DNA from 4 places in the Kitasatospora sp. NPDC005748 genome. Region 4 is predicted to be linked to each of the others. Evidence: riboswitches for the same ligand, from Rfam matches in the RefSeq annotation. Region 4 holds a riboswitch; each other region holds the start of a gene.

Region 1 (3,567 bases), on a different contig from region 4:
AGGACCCGGCCCACCACAGCGGGCACGCCCACCGCAGCGGCCGGGTCGGCATCCCCGGCGAGCGCCAGGCCAATCTGATGACCCACCTGCTGAACATCGACCCGCCGGACCACACCCGGCTGCGCCGGCTGGTCTCGAAGGCGTTCACGCCGCGCCGGGTGGCGGAGTTCGAGCCCCGGGTGCAGCAGCTCACCGACCGGCTGATCGACGGCTTCGCGGAGCGCGGCTCGGCGGACCTGATCCACGAGTTCGCCTTCCCGCTGCCGATCTACGCGATCTGCGACCTGCTCGGCGTGCCGGCCGAGGACCAGGACGACTTCCGGGACTGGGCGGGCATGATGATCCGCCATGGCAGCGGGCAGCGCGGCGGGGTGGGACGCGCCGTCAAGCGGATGCGCGCCTACCTGGCGGAGCTGATCCACCGCAAGCGGGCCGATCCCGGCGACGACCTCATCTCGGGGCTGATCCGGGCAAGCGACCACGGTGAGCACCTGACCGAGAACGAGGCCGCGGCGATGGCCTTCATCCTCCTCTTCGCCGGGTTCGAGACGACCGTGAACCTGATCGGCAATGGCACCTACGCCCTGCTGCGCAACCCCGGGCAGCGGGCGCTGCTCCAGGACTCGATCGCCCGCGGCGAGACCGCGCTGCTGGAGACCGGTATCGAGGAACTCCTGCGCTACGACGGGCCGGTGGAGCTCGCCACCTGGCGGTTCGCGACCAGCCCGCTGACCATCGGCGGCGTGGACATCCCGGTCGGCGATCCGGTGCTGGTGGTGCTCGCGGCGGCGGACCGGGACCCGGCACGGTTCGCCGACGAGAACACCCTCGACCTGGCCCGGACGGACAACCCGCACCTCGGCTTCGGGCACGGCATCCACTACTGCATCGGTGCTCCGCTGGCCCGGTTGGAGGGGCGCGCGGCGCTCACCACCCTGCTCACCCGGTTGCCCGATCTGCGACTCGCCGCTAGCCCGGAGGAGCTCCGCTGGCGTGGTGGCCTGATCATGCGTGGGCTGCGCGATCTCCCGGTGGAATTCACCCCAGAGAAGCCCTCCGCGGCACCGGTGGACGGGCTCTGAGCAAATCCGTCCGGCGCCCCCCGGCGGTGCCTCGATCTCGTCGCGCCGAGACCCCGACACGCTGACGGGATGTCGCCGACACGCTCTGGCAGCGGGTATGAATCTGCATCAAACCGGACATAGCCCTGTCGTTGGTAGGCGATCGGCCACGCGCCGTAATTTATGTGTGATACCTGCGATATGAGCTTGTTATTGATGTGAGGATCTGTCTACCCTCCCTGGAGTTCGCAGCTGCGGACCTCGTGCGCGGAACGCCGAATCCTGCCCGCCGCGTTACGGGAAACCGACCAGAACCCTTGGGCAGGGGCGGGGGAACCAGGTTTGTTGCCGTCCCCCACGGCTTGGGGTGAAGCCGCCCGCGCGGGCAGAAGGCGTCCGCGTCGTGCGGCCGGGCCACCTCCCGGTCCGAACCCGACAGCTCACCTCGCAGGCGTGCGGAGAGGACTTCCCCATGCTCTTCGTCGGAACCGGCCGTCACCGTCGTCGCACCCAGACCGAGAAGGCCATCGCCGTTGCCGGCGTGGCCGGTGTCGGACTCGCCCTGCCGCTCCTCACCGCCACCGGCGCTTCGGCCGCCCCGGCCTCGACCTGGGACGCGGTCGCCCAGTGCGAGAGCGGCGGCAACTGGGGCATCAACACCGGCAACGGCTTCTACGGCGGCCTCCAGTTCACCTCCAGCACCTGGAAGGCGTTCGGCGGCACCTCGTACGCGCCGCAGGCCCACCAGGCCAGCCGGGCGCAGCAGATCTCGGTCGCCGAGAAGGTCCTCGCCTCGCAGGGGCCGGGCGCCTGGCCGGTCTGCTCCCAGAAGGCGGGCCTGGCCAAGGGTGGGGCCGCGGCCTCGGTCGACACCTCCTCGGACGCCGAGCCGACGGCCGCCGCCAAGCCGGCCCAGTCGAAGCCGGCGCAGAAGCCCGCCCAGAAGCCGGCCCAGCAGCAGGCCCCGAAGCCCGCCGCCCAGCAGCCCGCCCAGCAGGACGACCGGGCTCCGGGCTTCGCCGGCCAGCCCGGCTGGGACGCCGACGCGAAGGTCTTCTGGTACCAGAGTGACGGCGCCTGGTACTGGACCAGCCACCAGAGCGTCTACCAGCAGTACGCCGGTCAGCAGGCCGCCCAGCAGACGAGCGGGTACGCGGGCCAGGACAGCCGCCCCGCCGCCGCCCACGGCGCCCCGGCCGCGGCCGCTCCCGCCGCCCAGCAGCGCACCGGGCACGGCTACACCGTCCAGTCCGGTGACACCCTGTCGACGATCGCCGCCGCCCAGGGCGTCGAGGGCGGCTGGCAGACGCTGTACGACGGCAACCGCGGCACCGTCGGCACCGACCCCAACCTGATCCTCCCGGGCCAGCAGCTCGACCTCGGCTGACCGCCCGTGTGGTGACTCCCCGTGCGGTGACGCCACGAAGGGGGCCGGTTCGGCCCCCTTCGTCCGCATCCGGCCGCATTTCGTGGGACAACCAGGTGAACTACCGGTGGGTAGCCCGGCCACACGCTGAGACGGGACCGAGGTCGACGTGGTCCCGGGAGCCCGTGCGGTTAGGCTCTGGTCGTAACGACTCCGCAACCATCCGGCCGACAGCACCCATCGTCAGCCGAACCTGCTTCCGCTAGGAGATGCCTCGTGCCGTCCATCGATGTCGTCGTAGCCCGTGAGATTCTCGACTCGCGTGGCAACCCCACGGTCGAGGTCGAGGTCGGCCTCGACGACGGCAGCACCGGCCGTGCCGCTGTCCCGTCGGGTGCCTCCACCGGTGCCTTCGAGGCGCTGGAGCTTCGCGACGGTGACAAGAACCGCTACTTCGGCAAGGGCGTGGAGAAGGCCGTCCTGGCCGTCATCGAGCAGATCGGCCCCGAGCTGGTCGGCTACGACGCCACCGAGCAGCGCCTGATCGACCAGGCCATGCTCGACCTGGACGCCACGCCGGACAAGTCCTCGCTCGGCGCCAACGCGATCCTGGGCGTCTCGCTCGCCGTGGCGCACGCCGCCTCCGAGGCCAGCGACCTGCCGCTGTTCCGCTACCTGGGCGGCCCGAACGCCCACGTCCTGCCCGTCCCGATGATGAACATCCTCAACGGTGGCTCGCACGCGGACTCCAACGTCGACATCCAGGAGTTCATGATCGCTCCGATCGGCGCGGAGTCCTTCTCCGAGGCCGTCCGCTGGGGCGTCGAGGTCTACCACACCCTCAAGGGCGTGCTGAAGGAGCGCGGCCTGTCCACCGGCCTCGGCGACGAGGGCGGCTTCGCGCCGAACCTGGACAGCAACCGCGAGGCCCTGGACCTCATCACCGAGGCCATCCAGAAGGCCGGTTACGTGCCCGGCCGGGACATCGCGCTCGCCCTGGACGTCGCCGCCTCCGAGTTCTACCAGGACGGTGCCTACCAGTTCGAGGGCAAGGCGCTCTCCGCCGCCGAGCTCATCGAGTACTACGCCGAGCTCGTCGCCGCGTACCCGCTGGTCTCCATCGAGGACCCGCTGGACGAG
Region 2 (3,567 bases), on a different contig from region 4:
ATCGTCTGCGGCAGCGACATGATGGCGCTCGGGGCGATCCGCGCGGTGCGCCAGCGGGGGCTGTCCGTGCCGCAGGACGTCTCGGTGGTCGGGTTCGACGACTCGCCGCTGATAGCTTTCACCGAGCCGCCGCTGACCACCATCCGCCAGCCGGTCGAGGCGATGGCCACCGCCGCCGTCGACGCCCTGCTGGAGGAGGTCGGCGCGAACGCCGCCCAGCGCGGTGAGTTCATGTTCCAGCCGGAGCTGGTGATGCGCGGTTCCACGGGCGCCCGCGCCCGCTGAGACGACGACCGGGGCCCCGGAGGACGATCCAGTCCTCCGGGGCCCCGTCCTGTCCGCCCTCAGCCCTCCTGCGCGGTCGGGCGCTGCTGTCCGGTCCGCTGCCCGTCGGCGGCCTCGCCGGTCCGGCTCTCGGTGCGCCGCCCCCGGGCGAGGTAGTCGCGCAGGATCAGCTCCACGGCGTCCTGCGGGTTCCTGGTGCCGGAGAGCATCATCGCGTCGATCGCGAGATTGGCGTCGAGCGTGACGGTGACCTGGGCCATGTGACTCCTCCTCGGGTGCAGAGCAGCAGCATGCCCGCCGGGCCCGGGTTCGGCCATGCCCGGGCCCGGGCCCGGGCCGTCCCGCGCGCGGGCGTGCCGGAGCCCCCGGGGAGGAGCGACCAGACTCTCCCCGGGGGCTGCGGCGGGTGGCGCGGACCGCGTGCGGACCGCGGGCGGGATCAGACCCGGCCGGCGAAGTCCGGGGCCCAGTTGGCGATGGTCTGGGTCCGCACGCCCACGCTCGGGTTGGCGGCCTCGACGTACTTGCCGTCGCCGATGTAGAGCGCGACGTGGTAGACGCCCGAGTCCTGGCCGTTGTTGGACCAGAACAGCAGGTCGCCGGCCTTGAGGGCGTCCAGCGAGACGTGGGTGCTGGCGGCGGCCTGGTCGGCGGCGACCCGCGGGACGGAGACGCCCGCGGCGCGCAGTGCGGCCTGGGTCAGGCCGGAGCAGTCCCAACCGCCGTTGCCGGTGCCGCCGTAGACGTAGGCCTGGCCGACCTTCGACTGGGCGAAGGAGACCGCGGCGGCCATGCTGCCGGTGGCGGCCTGGGCCGGCGCCTCGGCCGACGCCTGGGCGGCGGGCTTGGCGGCCGGAGCCTGGGTCTGCGCGGCCGGCTTGGTGGCGGTCGCGGTGGAGCCGTCGGCCTTGCCGGTGGCGCCCGAGGAGCGGTTGAACCAGTCGAAGCCCTGGCCGGACTCGTCCGAGGCCCGGGTCTTCGCGCGGTCGCCCAGGCTCAGGTGCTGGCCCGGGTAGATGACGTGCGGGCCGTCGCCGAGGGTGCCGCGGTTGAGCTCGTAGAGCCGCTCCCAGCCGCCCTGGACGTTGTTCTTGTCGGCGATCGAGGAGAGCCAGTCGCCCGCGACCACGGTGTAGTCGGAGGAGGCCTGCGCGTCCTGACGGTACTGCTGCCAGTTCCGGCCCTGCGACTGCTGGGCGGAGTCGGCGGCCGGGGTCTCGGCGGCCTTCGGGGCGGCCTTGGGCGCGGCCGGCTTGGCGGCGGGGGCGGGGGTCTGCGCCGGGGCCGGGGTGGCCTTCGGGGCGGCCGGCTTGGCGGCGGTCGCGGTGTCGACGGCGGCCGGGGTGCCGCCCTTGGTCAGACCGGCCTGGACGGAGCAGACGGGCCAGGCGCCGGGGCCCTGGACGGCGAGCACCTTCTCGGCGACCGCGATCTGCTGGTCCTTGGTTGCGAGGTCGGCACGCGCGGCGTAGCTGGTGCCGCCGAACGCCGCCCAGGTGGAGTTGGTGAACTGGAGGCCGCCGTAGAAACCGTTGCCGGTGTTGATGCTCCAGTTGCCGGTGCTCTCGCACTGGGCGACCTTGTCCCAGGTGGCGACGGAGGCGGCCGAGGCGGAGCCGGCGGTGAGGCAGGGGACGGTGAGGCCGATGCCGACGACGCCGAGGGTGGCGATCGCTCGGCGGGTGCGGCCGGACAGGCGGGTGCCGTTGGTGGGCAGCATGGTGACGCGGTCCTCTCCCACGCCTGCGAGGTGAGCTGTCGGATTCGGGCTGGAGTTGCCCGGCCGCGCTGTGGACGCGGCTTCACCCCTAGCCCCGAACCGGTACGAACCGGTCCCGGGCGACTTACCTGTGGTTCCCCCGCTCCTGCCGTGGTGCGTTCTGCGCTGCCAGCGCACCCGACGGCAGGACTCGGCGTTGCGGGTGGGCTGGGTCCGTGTGGCCACGAACGGGGAGCACGTTAAGCAGACTTAAGTTCATACCGCAAACATGTGTGACGGTCATCACAGTTTATGAGGAGCGTGCTGAATGGCTGTCCACCATGATCAGAAATGACCGATTTCGAGCAACGCCCGTCGGAGTCACGGCAACTGCCTATGCTTCAGGGCATCAGGACCGACGCGGCCGTCTGGGGGGAGGGCTTCGCAGCGATGGCGATGGACGAGGGTCCGGAGGCCGGCGCGCCGGCCGAGCGGCCGCGTGGAACGCACCGCCGGGCAAAACACCGCAGAGCGGACATCCCGCCCGCCGAGCCCCGAACTCCCCTGCCCCGGCGGACGATGCTGCGCTGGCTCGCCGTCGGCACGGTCTTCGCGGCGGTCGGCGGCGAGGAGGCACTGCGGCGCTCCCTGGACGGCCGCTCCGCGCCCGTCGCCGCCGCGGAGGACCCCGCCACGGGGCCGGGAGCGGCCGACCCGGCCGCGGAGCACCGGCACGGCGCCCCCGCCGAGGGGACGGGCGCGCCCGGGCAGCCCACCGCCGGAGCCGCCCCCGCACCCACCCCCGACCAGGGCGGCCGCCCCTGGTCGGACCCGGCCGGCTGGGGCGGCCGGGTACCCGGACCGCAGAGCGCCGTCCGGATCACCGACCGGGTGCTGCTCGACACCGACGCCGCGATCGGCTCGCTGCTGGTCGAGCCGGGCGGTGCGCTCACCTTCGCCGCCGACCGCAGCCTCACCCTCGCCGCCGCGGGCAACGTCGAGATCCGCGGCACCCTCGCGCTCGCCCCCGAGGGCGCCGCCGTGCACACCGTGCGCTTCCCCGCCGTCGACGAGCGGCGCTTCCGGGGGGACGGCATGAAGGTGGTCGACACCGACGTCGGCCTCTGGGTCACCGGCGCCGGGTACCTGCGGCTGGACGGCGCGGCCAAGACCGCCTGGGTACGCGCTGACCGGGCGCTCGAGGCGGGCGACACCACCGTCAGCCTGGCCGCGCCGCCCACCGGTTGGCTGCCCGGCGACGAACTGGCCGTCACCCCGACCGGCCCGCCCGGCGAGGACGGCTTCTCCACCCGCTACGACCTCGCCGTCGTCCGGTCCGTCAGCGGATCCACCGTCACCCTGGAGGCGCCGCTGACGTACGCGCACCCCCGGGTCGGCGCCGGAGGGGGCGTCACGGTCGGCGCCGAGGTGCTCAACCTGACCCGCAGCGTGCGGATCGAGGGCACCGCCGAGGGCCGCGCCCACGTCCACCTCACCACCTCCCGCCGGGCCGACCTGCGGCACGCGGCGCTGCGCTGGGTCGGCCCGCGCACCGACACCGCGGAGTCCTGGAAGGGCCCGGA
Region 3 (3,567 bases), on a different contig from region 4:
CGCGGGGTCCGGGTGCGGTTCAGCCGGACCGGGGAGACCGCCGACGAACTGATCCGCCGCCTGGTGCGGGCCGAGCCGCAGGGCCGGCCGGTGGTGGTGGTCTCCACCGACCGGGAGGTCGCGGAGGGCGTGCGGAAGGCGGGCGCGCGCCCTGTAGCCTCGGTGCTGCTGCTGAACCGACTGGCCCGGCCCTGACCTCGGCCGGGGGTCGGCCGGCAGGGGATGACGCCTGGTCAGCGCCCGGTTTGCGGGGATGTGTGGATCCCGTGAAGTCATGGCGGGGGGCGGGAGTTCACGCCATCGGGGGAGTGGCGCAAAGCGTGGATCTTCACTAGGGTCTGGCGTCAAACCTATTTTCCGGATTCTCACTCGTTCGGGTGAGTCCGTTGGAAGAAGGAGCCGGTCACTTGGCCACCCACCGCCGTCCCAAGCAGTCGAGCCGTGCACGGGTCACCGTGCTGACCGCTGCCGCTGCGACCGCGGTCGCCCTCTCGGCCCAGGTCAGCGCCCACGCCGCGCCCAGCCCGTCCCCCAAGAAGGAGGACGTGAAGGCGCAGGTCGACCAGCTGCAGGAGGAGGCCGAGCAGGCCACCGAGAAGTTCAACGGTGCCAAGGAGCGGGCGGACCAGCTGCGCAAGCAGGCGGACCAGCTCCAGGACCAGGTGGCTCGCGGCCAGGACCAGATGACCCAGCTTCAGGGCGGGCTGGCCGAGGTCGCGGCCGAGCAGTACCGGACCGGCGGCATCGACCCGTCCGTCCAGCTGATGCTCGCCTCCGACCCGTCCGGCTACCTGGACAAGGCCGCCAGCGTCCAGCAGGCCAGCTCCAGCCAGACCGAGGCGCTCAAGGGCCTGCAGGACCAGCAGCGCCGGCTGGACCAGCAGAAGGCCGAGGCGGCCGCCGTCCTCGCCTCGCTGGACAGCACGACCAAGGACCTGAACCAGTCCAAGGCCGAGGTCAACAAGAAGCTCAAGGAAGCCCAGGACCTGCTGAACTCGCTCAGCGCCGCCGACCGGGCCGCGCTGAAGGCCGCCCAGCAGCAGGCCGACCGGGCCTCGCGCGGCAGCGAGCGCACCGACCTGAGCAGCCTCCCGCAGGGCAGCGGCTTCGCCGGGCAGGCCGTCGCCAACGCGATGAGCAAGCAGGGTTCGCCGTACGTCTGGAGCGCGGTCGGCCCGAACTCCTTCGACTGCTCCGGTCTGATGGTCTGGTCGTACGCGAAGGCCGGCGTCTCGCTGCCGCGCACCTCGCAGGCGCAGGCCAACTACGGCTCGAAGGTGGCCTCGCTGGCCGACGCCCAGCCGGGCGACCTCATCATCTACCGCCCGGACCGCAGCCACGTCGGGATGTACATCGGCAACGGGATGGTGGTCCACGCGCCGCACACCGGTGACGTGGTGAAGGTGATGAAGGCCGACGCGATGCCGATCAACGCGATCCGCCGGGTCTGACGGACCGACATGCCCACGGGCCGGGATCCGGCCCTGTGATCCGCGCCACCCCCGGAACCGGGGGTGGCGTCGGTGTCTGCGGCCGCATCATGACAAACGATCAGCTCCATGTGGGCGCGTGATCACACCCGGTCATATTCACAAATGAACTTGGATATTCTTCCGGCATTTTTCTGACAAGGATTTGAACGGATCACGGTTCTGTTACTAGGGTCGTGCCTCGAACCACCGCACAGTCGATCACCCAGCAGGGGTGGCGGCGGAGGTTTACCGCCGAGTTCGTGAAGCAGCGGGGCAGAGCATCTGCCCGTCGGGGAGTCCAGTGGTCGGGGGCGCTGTGGAGCGGAGCCGGGGAACCATGTTCCTCCGGGGTGAATCGGCGCCAGGTCGACCGTCGTGCGGTCGGTGAGGCGTCGTAGGGCACGCTTCCGGCCCGAACCCGTCAGCTCACCCGGTAGGCGGACGTAGGAAGAAGGAGTCCGCCTTCGTGGCGTCCCATCGTCGTCCCAAGCCCGCCGGCCGCGCCCGGGTCTCGATTCTGACCGGTGTCGCCGCCGCGGCGGTCGCGCTCTCCGCGCAGTCCGGCGCCCACGCCGACCCGACGCCGACCAAGGATCAGGTCAAGGAGCAGATCGACCAGCTCAACGAGCAGGCCGAGCAGGCCACCGAGAAGCTCAACGGTGCCCAGGCCAAGCAGCAGGAGCTGCAGAAGCAGGTCGGTGAGCTGCAGGACAAGGTGGCCCGTCAGCAGGCCGCGGTGACCGAGGCCCAGGGCGGTCTCGCCGAGATCGCCGGCGAGCAGTACCGCAACGGCGGCATATCGCCGACCGTGCAGCTGATGCTCTCGTCCAGCCCGGACAGCTTCCTCAGCCAGGCCGGCGCCATCAACCAGGCCGGCAGCACGCAGTCCGGTGCGCTGAAGGACCTCCAGGAGCAGCAGCGCAGGCTCGACCAGGACCGCAACGAGGCCCAGGGCAAGCTCGGCGAGCTCGAAGCCACCACCCAGCAGCTGAAGGCCTCCAAGGAGGAGGTCCAGGGCAAGCTGGCCAAGGCCCAGGACCTGTACAACTCGCTGTCCGAGCAGGAGCGCCAGGCGATGCGCGCGGCCGAGGAGAAGGCCGCCGCCGAGGCGAAGGCCAAGGCGGACGCCGCCAAGGCCGAGGCCAAGGCCAAGGCGGACGCCGACCGCGCCTCCCGCGACAACACCCGCGACCAGCTGCCCACCCCGTCGGCGCCGGCCGCCAAGCCCGCCGCCGCGGCCGCCGCGCCGTCCGCGCCCGCCGCCAACGGCTCGCGCGCCGCCGCCGCGATCGCCGCCGCGGAGAGCAAGCTGGGCGCCCCGTACGTTTACGGCGCGGCCGGTCCGAGCTCCTTCGACTGCTCCGGCCTGACCAGCTGGGCCTACGCCCAGGCGGACGTGTCGCTGCCGCGTACCTCGCAGTCCCAGGCCACCGCCGGTACCAACGTGGGCACCAACATCGCCAACGCCCAGCCCGGCGACCTGATCATCTACCGTGCCGACCGCAGCCACGTCGCGCTCTACGTCGGCGGCGGCCAGGTCATCCACGCGCCGAAGCCCGGCGCGAACGTCCGGTACGAGACCGCCAGCATGCTGCCGATCTCGGCCATCGTGCGCGTCTGATCCGACGTCTGCTCCCGCAGGCCCGGTCTCCCCTCGCGGGAGGCCGGGCCTGCGGCTTTCGTGCTGGACCGTGCTGATGTCCGATTGCGGGTCAAATATTCGGGTTGGGAGGGGTTTGGACTCGCTCGCCCGGACTCGCTAACGTCTGCCACCGGACTCCCGCTCGACAGCCGCCCGCACCGGTGCGGCGGCGGGGCCGGGTCGCAGGATCGGAGTTACCGTCGTATGGCCGTGCACCGCCGTTCCCCCCTGCCGGGCGCGTTCGCCCGTGCGCTGGTGCTGACCGCCGCGGCCACCACCGCGCTGGGGGTGGCCACGGGGGGTGCCGCCCAGGCCGCCCCGGGCACGCCGGACGGGCCGTCGAACCGCAAGGACGTCAAGGCGCAGGTGGAACAGCTGTACGACGAGGCCGAGCAGGCCTCGGAGAAGTACAACGCCGCACTGGACGTCCAGCAGCGCCTCCAGCACGAGACC
Region 4 (3,567 bases):
CCTGCTCGGTGGTCCGCCGGGTCGCGCTGCCGGACGCCTTCTTCGCCTTCGACGGCCTGCTGGAGACCTTCCTGACCGTCCTCGACGAGTTCGGCGCCTTCCCCGCCGTGATCGAGGCCGAGCTGGACCGCTACCTGCCGTTCCTGGCCACCACCAAGGTGCTGATGGGCGCGGTGCGGGCGGGCGTCGGCCGGGAGACCGGACACGAGGTCATCAAGGAGCACGCCGTCGCCTCGGCGCTGGCGATGCGGGCCGGCGCGCGGGAGAACGAGCTGCTGGACCGGCTGGCGGCGGACGCGCGGATCCCGCTGGACCGGGCCGGGCTGGACGCGCTGCTGGCCGACCGGCTCTCCTTCACCGGCGCGGCCGGTGCCCAGGTCGCCGAGGTGGTCCGCCAGGTCGAGGCCGTCGCGGCCGCCTACCCCGAGGCCGCCAAGTACGGCCCGGGTGACATCCTCTGACGTTGCCTCAGGCCTTCGTGGGCCCCGCCGCCGATCCGGTGGCGGGGCCTTCGCCGTGTCCGGCGGCGGCATGGCCCGGATCCAGCGGAGGGGCGGTGCCGCAGGCGTAGGTGCAGTCCGGCTCGGCGACCGGGTGGTCCTCGGGGGCCAGCACATTGCCCCGGACGGTGGTGAACGCCGTCACCGCGCCGGTGACCAGCAGCCCGGCGCAGATCAGCATCGCGGTCCGGAAGGCGGAGTCCACCGCGGCCGGCACCCGGTAGGCCTCGCCGCTGAGCCCGGCCAGCGCCGGCAGGGCGGCCACCGCGAGCAGCCCGGCCGCGCGGGCGGCGGCGTTGTTGACGCCGCTGGCGATCCCGGCATGCCGGACCTCCACCGCCGCGAGCACCGTCGCGGTCAGCGGCGCGACCAGCAGGACCATCCCGCAGCCCATCACGGTGGCGGCCGGCAGCACGTCCGTCCAGTACGAGGCGTCGGAGCCGATCCGCAGCATCAGCAGGACCCCCGTCGCGCAGAGCAGCGGCCCCACGGTGAGCGGGAGGCGCGGGCCGATCCGCTTGCCGAGCCGGCCGGCCCGGGCGGACAGCGTGAGCATCAGCACGGTGATCGGCAGCAGGGCGAGCCCGGAGACCAGTGGGGAGAAGCCGGAGACGATCTGCAGCTGGACGACCAGGAGGAAGAAGACGCCGCTGAACGCCGCGTAGACGCAGAGGGTGACCAGGTTCACCGCGGTGAACAGGCGGGAGGAGAAGAGGCCGAGCGGCAGCATCGGCTCCGGGACGCGGCGTTCGACCACCACGAAGGCCGTGCCCAGCAGCAGGCCGGCCGCGCCGGACACCCACACCACGGCCGAGAGCCCGTCGCCCGCCGCGGTCAGCGCGTAGGTGACCGAGCCCAGCGCGAGCGCGGCCAGCGCCGCGCCGAGGACGTCGAACCGGCCGGTCGCGCTCTCGTCCCGGCTCTCCGGGACGTGCCGGGAGGCCACCGCGACCACCAGGGCGGCGAGCGGGACGTTCAACAGGAAGATCCACCGCCAGCCGGGGCCGTCCACCAGCCAGCCGCCGAGGAACGGGCCGATCGCGGCGGACACCCCGCCGAGGCCGGACCAGAGGCCGACCGCCGCCGAGCGGTCGTCAGGGTGGAACACCGCCTGGAGCATCGCCAGCGAGCCGGGGGTGAGCAGCGCCCCGCCGACGCCCTGCACCGCGCGGGCGGCGACCAGCACCTCGATGGTGGGGGCCGCGGCGCAGGCCGCCGAGGCGGCGGCGAACCAGAGCACGCCGATCAGGAAGACGCGGCGCCGGCCGTAGCGGTCACCGAGCGCGCCGCCGAGCAGGATCAGGCCGGCCAGGGTGAGCAGATAGGCGTTGAGCGTCCATTGCAGGGCGGCGAGCGGAGCGCCGAGATCGGTGCCGATCCGGGGCAGTGCGACGTTGACGACGGTGCCGTCGAGCATCGCCATGCTGGAGCCGAGCACCGTCGCCAGTAGTACCCAGCGGCCCTGCGCGGTGCCCAGGCGCAGGGTGCCGGCCTCGGAGGTGGCCACCGCCTGATCCTGCGCTCCGGGACGCGACGTGACAAGGGTCACCGGGGGTGTGTCGGCGGATGGCTTTCCGTAGGTGATCGCATGCGTACGGACACCGAAATCGGCGGAGCGTCGTGGATCAGTGGCACGCGGTGAATCGATTGTGCACATACTGTGCAGCCGATCATTCGGAGTGTCACGGCCTTCCCGGTAGTGGTTGTCGATTCAAGAGATCGACATTGCTTCGCCCGGGCGGATGAGTTTTAGTTCAGCGACCGCCCGGCATTGGACCGGGTGGCCACCGGGTGGAACGCCTAGTCCTGCCGCTGCCCGGTGGTACGAACCGAACTCTGTACGGCAGGAGCGGGGGACCCAAAGGTAAGTCGCCGGACCGGAATTCACGGTCCGGCTTGGGGTGAAGCCGCGCTATGCGGCCGGGCAACTCCAGCCCGAACCCGACAGCTCACCTCGCAGGCGTCGGAGAGGACAGTTCGCCATGCCCGCACAGGCTCGTCGTATCACCCTGCCCCGCGCCGCCCGCATCGGCATCGCCACCGCCGTGACCGGCGCCGCTTTCGCCCTCCCGCTGGTGACCACCATCAGCGCCCAGGCCCACACCGCTCCGGCCGCCAAGCCCGCGCAGACCTCCACCTGGACCGGCGCCACCAGCGTCGACGCCGCGCCGGCCGCTGCCGCCAAGCCGGCCGCCGAGGCCGCCAAGCCGGCCGCCGCGCCGGCCGAGGAGAGCTACAAGGTCGTCGGCGGGGACACCCTGTCGAAGATCGCCGACGCCAAGCAGGTCGAGGGTGGCTGGAAGGCCCTCTACGACCACAACCGCTCGGTCGTCGGTGCCAACCCGAACCTCATCTTCCCGGGTCAGCAGCTCGCGCTGGGTGCCAAGGCCGCCGCCGCTCCGGCTGCCGCCGAGGCCGCCAAGCCCGCCGCCCCGGCCGCCAAGCCGCAGGTCTCGCAGGACGCGCAGAAGCCGGCTGCCCAGCACGCCGCCCCGAAGCCGGTCCAGGCCGCCAAGCCCGCCGAGGCCCCGGCTGCCAAGCCGGCCGCCCCCGCCGCCAAGCCGGCCGCCCCCGCCGCGAAGCCGGCCGCTCCGGCCGCTCCCGCCGCGCCGGCCGCCGTGGCCAGCACCTCGGGCTTCGTCGCCCCCCTCGCCAACCCGAAGCTCGGCACCGCCTACGGCGTGGCCGGCTCGATGTGGGCCTCCGGTCACCACACCGGTGCCGACTTCGTCGCCTCCACCGGCACCCCGCTGCGCGCCGTCGGCGCCGGCACCGTGGTGAAGGCCGGCAACGGCGGCGCCTACGGCAACGAGGTCGAGATCAAGCTCGCCGACGGCCACTACGCCGAGTACGCGCACCTGTCCTCGATCGGTGTGAAGATCGGTCAGACCGTCACCGCCGGCCAGCAGATCGGCCTCTCGGGTGCCACCGGCAACGTGACCGGCCCGCACCTGCACTTCGAGATCCGCACCGGCTCGGAGTACGGCTCGGACATCGACCCGATCGCCTACCTGCGGGCGCACGGCGTCTCCCTCTGACCTGAGGTCGGACTTCCGCTGGGTGCGGG

What was found. Region 4 has a riboswitch for cyclic di-AMP ahead of ABZ495_RS14340 (LysM peptidoglycan-binding domain-containing M23 family metallopeptidase). Riboswitches for the same ligand answer to the same signal wherever they lie in the genome.
Region 1: another riboswitch for cyclic di-AMP. It lies ahead of ABZ495_RS29070 (transglycosylase family protein); the one in region 4 lies ahead of ABZ495_RS14340 (LysM peptidoglycan-binding domain-containing M23 family metallopeptidase).
Region 2: another riboswitch for cyclic di-AMP. It lies ahead of ABZ495_RS16170 (transglycosylase family protein); the one in region 4 lies ahead of ABZ495_RS14340 (LysM peptidoglycan-binding domain-containing M23 family metallopeptidase).
Region 3: another riboswitch for cyclic di-AMP. It lies ahead of ABZ495_RS04425 (NlpC/P60 family protein); the one in region 4 lies ahead of ABZ495_RS14340 (LysM peptidoglycan-binding domain-containing M23 family metallopeptidase).

What each region holds. Positions count from the first base shown of each region.
Region 1 covers NZ_JBEXYD010000054.1:44,050-47,616, forward strand. Annotated here, with positions in the region: gene ABZ495_RS29065 (cytochrome P450) at 1-1,082, shown strand, start outside; cyclic di-AMP (ydaO/yuaA leader) riboswitch at 1,357-1,529, shown strand; gene ABZ495_RS29070 (transglycosylase family protein) at 1,534-2,448, shown strand; gene eno (phosphopyruvate hydratase) at 2,704-3,567, shown strand, end outside.
Region 2 covers NZ_JBEXYD010000018.1:16,433-19,999, reverse strand. Annotated here, with positions in the region: gene ABZ495_RS16180 (LacI family DNA-binding transcriptional regulator) at 1-285, shown strand, start outside; gene ABZ495_RS16175 (hypothetical protein) at 345-545, opposite strand; gene ABZ495_RS16170 (transglycosylase family protein) at 725-2,026, opposite strand; cyclic di-AMP (ydaO/yuaA leader) riboswitch at 2,013-2,171, opposite strand; gene ABZ495_RS16165 (hypothetical protein) at 2,564-3,567, shown strand, end outside.
Region 3 covers NZ_JBEXYD010000003.1:291,438-295,004, reverse strand. Annotated here, with positions in the region: gene ABZ495_RS04435 (NYN domain-containing protein) at 1-195, shown strand, start outside; gene ABZ495_RS04430 (NlpC/P60 family protein) at 408-1,451, shown strand; cyclic di-AMP (ydaO/yuaA leader) riboswitch at 1,775-1,928, shown strand; gene ABZ495_RS04425 (NlpC/P60 family protein) at 1,939-3,093, shown strand; gene ABZ495_RS04420 (NlpC/P60 family protein) at 3,319-3,567, shown strand, end outside.
Region 4 covers NZ_JBEXYD010000015.1:35,476-39,042, forward strand. Annotated here, with positions in the region: gene purB (adenylosuccinate lyase) at 1-461, shown strand, start outside; gene ABZ495_RS14335 (MFS transporter) at 469-2,007, opposite strand; cyclic di-AMP (ydaO/yuaA leader) riboswitch at 2,318-2,478, shown strand; gene ABZ495_RS14340 (LysM peptidoglycan-binding domain-containing M23 family metallopeptidase) at 2,483-3,538, shown strand.